One region of the Salinivibrio sp. PR6 genome, then DNA from elsewhere that is predicted to be linked to it. Evidence: riboswitches for the same ligand, from Rfam matches in the RefSeq annotation. Region 1 holds a riboswitch; the other holds the start of a gene.
The links. Region 1 has a riboswitch for lysine ahead of BZG72_RS03905 (Na+/H+ antiporter NhaC family protein). Riboswitches for the same ligand answer to the same signal wherever they lie in the genome.
Positions count from the first base shown of each region.

Region 1 (3,162 bases):
CGAACGCAAACACGGTCGCCATCAAAGACCAAAGAAGTGACGCGGTAAAGCCTAACACCATGAAGCCTACGGTTGAGACAAGCGCCCCGCCAATAGCATAAGGGAGCTGGGTGGCGACGTGGTCAATATGTCCACATCGTGCTCCTGTTGAAGACAAGATAGTGGTATCAGAAATTGGTGAACAATGATCGCCAAATACCGCCCCCGCCAATACTGCTGAGAGCATAGGTAGCATCAGTGCAATGTCTGTCGCCGCGGCAAGATCGCCTGCGATAGGAAGCATAATACCGAACGTCCCCCACGACGTCCCTGTTGCAAAGGCCATCACTGCTGCCAACAAGAAGAGCACCACCGGCAAGAGTTGCGCCGGTAAGTTCCCCTCAACTAAGGACGACAAATATTTGCCTGTTTGTAGATCACCAATAATATGGCCAATTGACCAAGCAAATAACAGAATGAGGATCGCGCCAAACATAGACTTTGCGCCCACCCAAAGGGTTTTCGCAATATCTGATACCGCAATACCTTGTTTACCTGTCATCACTAAGGACACAGCTAAACCCGCCAGTCCACCCCACAGCAATGACATACCGACATCGGTATTTTCAAACGCGCCGAGGAGAGAAAAGGATTGTGCATCAGCGGCCAAGGCCTGCCCGCCGGTATATAGCATCGCCCCCACCGTCGCCACGACTAGCATAATAATGGGGGCGACCAAATCAGCCACGCTGCCTTTATCACTTTCTTCAATCCCTAAGTCATCGCAGATATCAGCGCAGTTTTCACTTTCATCGCCCAATCGACTGCCTTTTTTCGCCTGATATTCAAACTGACGCATCGGGCCAATATCCAGTTGAAACCAAACCACCGCAAACACTAAGAGCAAGGCAAAAATGGCGTAAAAGTTCATCGGGATCATGGTGACAAATGCCCCTAGCGCCGTGTAATCCGTCACACCATGCGCCACTAAAATCGAGCCAATCACGGTAATGATATAGGCTCCCCAGCTTGATGCTGGTGTGATCACACACATAGGGGCTGCCGTGGAGTCAAGAATGTAAGCCAGTTTCGCTCGAGAGACGTGAAATCTATCTGTCACGGGGCGAGAAACGGCGCCCACCGCTAAGCTGTTGAAATAATCATCGACAAATATAAATACGCCGAGAAAAGCGGCGAGCAGTTTCGCCCCACGTTTACTCTTGATCCGACTTTGCGCCCAATTGGCGAACGCGCGTGTGCCTCCAGAAAGAGACAGGAGCGCAGTGATCATACCGAGTAAAATAAGAAACGCGAGAATACTTAAATTCCAGCTATTTAAGCCTCCATCAGCAATAAATAGTCCAGTGATCACCTCAAGTAAGTACTGTCCAGAAGAGAGGAAAGAAAAATCGGTCAGTAATACAGTACCCAGTACGATTCCCATGCCCAACGACAATAAAACCCGTCGTGTGGCAATCGCGAGGCCTAGCGCCAATAAAGGGGGAAGCAGTGATAAAGCGGATGAAGAAAAATCTGTTAAGTTCATGATCTCAGTGTCAACCAGGTGGTTGGAGATCTACTGCAGAAATGAAGACGGTAAGGTGTGGTATCACACGGCAAACAGCTTGCCTCCTACATACAGTAGCGCTCCATAGTGTATTTCCAAGTACTATGGCAGTGCTGCCCCTATTCGGTAACAGCCCCAGCTCAATCGGTGTGATGACCTGATTGGCTTCGGCGTTGTTTCCTTTTATGCGCTCTCATCGGTATCACCCTCTTGCGCACGACTTATAAACAACGCACCTCTACGTTAAGCGTGGTGCATTCTACACAACGTGTTTACTATCGCAACTATTTATGGTTGAAAAAACGTCGATTAACCCCCACCTTACTCGATGCCAATAAAATGCGTCTTATCTTCTATTTTTTTAGACATCTGTTTCAAAAAAGACAATAGAATTAAAGTCAAATTTGCGGTTAACTTGCAATTAATGAACAATATGGCGTATTAATATAGGTCATATTGTATATTTCAATTATACTGCTATCATTCTTTCAATTAACATATAAATCAAATAGGAACCAATAATGTCTGATGCAATGAAAGCCTTACTCAATTTGCGTAGCTTACGCGCAGTTGCAAAAGAGATGTCTACTGAGCAACTGAACGAAGCCTTAGAAAAATTACAAACGGTTGTTGAAGAGCGCAAAGAAATCGATCGCCAAGCTGAAGCGCAAGAAAAAGAGCGCTTAGAGAAGTTAGAAAAATACCGTGCTATGTTAGAAGCCGACGGTATTGACCCAGAAGAAATCGTGGCATTGTTAGGTGGTGCTTCAAAGAGCAAAGCATCGGGTAAACGCGCGACTCGTCCAGCAAAATATCAATATACGGGCGAAGATGGCTCACAAAAAACCTGGACAGGCCAAGGTCGTATGCCTAAAGTGATTCGCGAAGCGATTGAGAGCGGTGCGGCTAAGCAGGAAGATTTCCTCATCCCAGGCCAAGAAGCCTAAGTCCATATTCCCGCATAAAAAAAGAGGCGCTCAGCCTCTTTTTTTTATCCCTTAACCAAATTTAATTCTGTCTGCCAAATGGCTCACCGCTAACGCAAAGTAGTGCGAGCGATTCCATTTCAATAAACTCTGATAATTATTATAAACAAGATAAGCCCTGCCTTTACCATCATCAGGCTGAATCAACCACGCGTTGATATCGACGGCAGGTAGCGCCTGACCATTCAACCGGCGCACACCACGCGTCTGCCAGGCACTCAATGAGTGTGCTTTATCACTGTCGGTGCCAAGCAAAGTACGATCTATCCCTGCAGGTAGCTGTACTTGCCGCCCCCATGTATAAGTATCATCCCACCCGGCTTTTTTTAAGTAATTCGCAGCAGACGCAAAAACATCGGCTTCTGTTTGCCAAATGTCTTTCTTACCATCTTGATTGCCATCGACCGCGTAATTAATAAACGAGCTTGGCATAAACTGGCATTGGCCCATTGCCCCTGCCCAAGAGCCTTTCATCGCTTCTGGCGCAATGTGCCCTTGCTGTAATATCTTCAGCGCGGCCATGGTCTCTTTACGAAAAAATGCCTCTCGACGACCATCAAAGGCTAATGTTGATAAAGCTTCAATCACATTATAACTGCCCTGAAGTTTGCCAAAATTACTTTCTACGCC
Region 1 is NZ_MUFA01000004.1:49,876-53,037, reverse strand. It holds gene BZG72_RS03905 (Na+/H+ antiporter NhaC family protein) at 1-1,525, opposite strand, end outside; lysine riboswitch at 1,614-1,795, opposite strand; gene BZG72_RS03900 (H-NS family histone-like protein) at 2,068-2,493, shown strand; gene BZG72_RS03895 (lytic murein transglycosylase) at 2,545-3,162, opposite strand, start outside.

Region 2 (3,162 bases), on a different contig from region 1:
CAGCTATGCAGCACGCAAAGGGTGGAGCAGCGAAGAAGCGGAAAAATGGCTCGGGCCGAACTTAAACGGCTAACGAAAGAAGCCAGCACATTGCCTGTGCTGGCTTTTTTATTATTCAAATAAGTCCGCGTGTAACCGCTGCACCACCTGGGTGGCATCGTCATCTTCAACCACAACACATACATTGTGGTTGCTGGCACCGTAGCAAATCATGCGTAGTTTATATTGTGCTAAGGCACTGAACACCGGCGCTGTCGCGCCAGCAGTATGATTCATATCATTGCCAATCAGCGCTACCACCGCCAGGTTCTCGCAGATCTCGACATGACATAACTGGGTCAGCTCGGCGATAGCCGCTTGTGGCAGCTGCGGCGCGTCGCCCTGAGTGTTGGTTTGATCAAGGGTTAAAGCGACACTGACCTCCGAGGTGGTGATCAAGTCCACCGAGATTTCAAATCGTGCCAAAACCTCAAAGACTTTGGCCAAAAAACCATATGCATGGAACATGTTTAAGCTGGTTAGTGTCACCATGGTTTGGTTTCGTCGTAAGGCGACGGCACGAAACAGCGGTGCCGAGTGCGCTTGCTCGCGGATCCAGGTGCCGCCTTGCTCAGGCGCTCTCGCGGCCCCGACAAACACTGGTATATGTTGGCGCACTGCAGGCAGTAAGGTGGACGGGTGCAGGATTTTGGCACCAAACGTGGCCATTTCTGAGGCTTCGCTAAAACCAATCTCACTGATTGGGCGCGCTTGTTCGGCAATCCGCGGGTCGGTGGTATAAATCCCGGGCACATCGGTCCAAATGGCCAAACTCTCTGCGCCCACGGCTTCGGCGAACAGTGCTGCACTGTAGTCGCTACCACCACGGCCTAAGGTGGTGGTTTGTCCGTGGGCATCCGCGCCGATAAACCCTTGGGTGACCACTCGATGTGTGGCTAAATGCGGAAGCAATTGGTCGTGGCACTGTGTTCGCGTCTGTTGTGGGTCAGGCTGGGCACAGCCAAACTGGCTGTCGGTGCGCAGCAATTCACGCGCATCTACTCTCAAAGCGGTTATACCTCGGCTGTTGAGCAAATGGGTGAAAATATGGGTTGAGATCAGCTCGCCGCAGGCAACCAACGCATCCGTTAGCGCTGTGTCAGGAATGATGGCCGCTTTTTCGGCATACTCGGCAATGGCGAGATGCCAGTGTTCGACGGCTGCTTGCGTGTTTTGGCAATCAGGAAGTTGCTGCAATATTGCTTGGTGAATGGCATTAATGGCGTCCAACTTGGCTTGGCGCACGTCAGGGTCGCTGATCCCTTTTGCGAGCGCGACTAAATGATTGGTCACTCCGGCGCACGCACTGATCACGATTAAACGGGTTTGCGGGTTTTGCTCGATAACCGCGGCGCTTTGCTGCATAGCCTCTAGCGTCCCGACACTGGTGCCGCCAAACTTAGCGACTGAAATTGATGGTAACGGGTTCACGTCCTTTTCCCCTTTTGAGCTCGTGCTCATTGATTCAATATATTCAAAAGTCAGTGGGGAACATCAGAAGTCACATCGTGACCGCGATAAATACCGCGACAAGGTAGGAAGAGCAAACGGCAGGCATTCTGCCAGAAGCGCTCCACCTGTCTGTCCATATGGATGACAAGTGACAGCCTGAAGGATTCAGCCTTCAAGGCCGGCAGCGTATCGACCCCGATCTTACGCCACCTCGGCATTGTCTCCCCTGGTTATCACGCTTAGGAGTGGGGCTCCGCCTGATAACTGCCTGAGAAATGCACCTCTTCTGCATGTTCAGTCATGGGTTGGTGACCGCATGAACAGTTTTAACATTACGGGTGTGGTCGCAGGGTGTCAACCGTGTTTTTGCTCTTGATGGGGGAGCACTGCCCAGCCCCCGCTTTGACTGAGGAAAAGGAGGCCATTGCGCCCTATCGGCACTGAAAAGAAACATAAATCGCCGCTAGCGATCACACAGTTCATGTGCCAGAGGCTAGGGGGATGGCGAAAAAATATGCTATAACGGTGAGCCTCGGTACCAACAACAAGGATTCGTGATGGCTCGTGCAATTTCCGATATTCAGTCTTTTCAACCCGTCGCTCGCACATTGATGGGGCCAGGGCCCTCTGACATTTACCCGTCGGTGCTGCAATCATTGAGCAAGCCGACATTGGGGCATCTTGACCCCTTATTCATTGGCATGATGGATGAGGTCAAGCAGCTACTGCAGTACGCTTTTCAAACCGACAATCCGTTTACCATTGCGGTCTCTGCACCTGGAAGTGCGGGGATGGAAGCCTGTTTTGTCAATTTGGTGGAGCCTGGCGACACAGTGATCGTCTGTCGCAATGGCGTGTTTGGCGACCGGATGCGAGAAAACGTGGAGCGTTGTGGTGCACATGCGGTCATGGTTGATGATGCCTGGGGCGCTCCGGTTAATCCTGAAAAGGTGGAAGCGGCCTTGAAGGCGCACCCGGAGGCTAGCATAGTCGCATTTGTCCACGCGGAGACGTCCACAGGCGCTTGCTCTGATGCACAGGCCCTTGCCACCTTGGCACGTGAACACGGCTGCCTCACCATTGTCGATGCGGTGACCTCACTCGGTGGCGTGCCGTTGAAGGTGGACGAGTGGCAATTAGATGCGGTCTATTCAGGCAGTCAAAAATGTTTGTCGTGTGTACCGGGCTTGTCGCCAGTGACATTCTCGCCCCGTGCAGTAGAAAAAATGCAGGCGCGGACTCACAAGGTGCAAAGCTGGTTTCTCGATCAAAGTTTGGTGCTGGGGTATTGGAGCGGCGACGGCAAACGTAGCTACCACCATACGGCACCCGTGAATAGTTTATATGCCCTACATGAAGCCCTGCTCAAACTGTATCACGAAGGGATTGAGAACGCGTGGCAACGCCACGATACCATGCATCAGCGTTTGAAAGCGGGATTGGACAATTTAGGGATTGGCTTTGTGGTCGATGAACCTTATCGTTTGCCCCAGCTTAACGCCGTTTATATTCCTGAGGGCGTGGATGATGCCGCCGTGCGCCAGCATTTACTTCACACCTATAACTTGGAAATTGGCGCTGGCCTCGGTGATTTGGCGGGTAAAGCCTGGCGAATCGGCTTAATGGGCTACGGCGCAAGGGATGAGAACATTGCCCTGTGCCTTAAAGCCC
Region 2 is NZ_MUFA01000013.1:66,981-70,142, reverse strand. It holds gene metH (methionine synthase) at 1-73, shown strand, start outside; gene lysC (lysine-sensitive aspartokinase 3) at 112-1,500, opposite strand; lysine riboswitch at 1,598-1,785, opposite strand; gene BZG72_RS11765 (pyridoxal-phosphate-dependent aminotransferase family protein) at 2,049-3,162, shown strand, end outside.
Region 2: it holds a riboswitch for lysine, as region 1 does, so the genes downstream of both, lysC (lysine-sensitive aspartokinase 3) here and BZG72_RS03905 (Na+/H+ antiporter NhaC family protein) in region 1, are expected to answer to the same signal.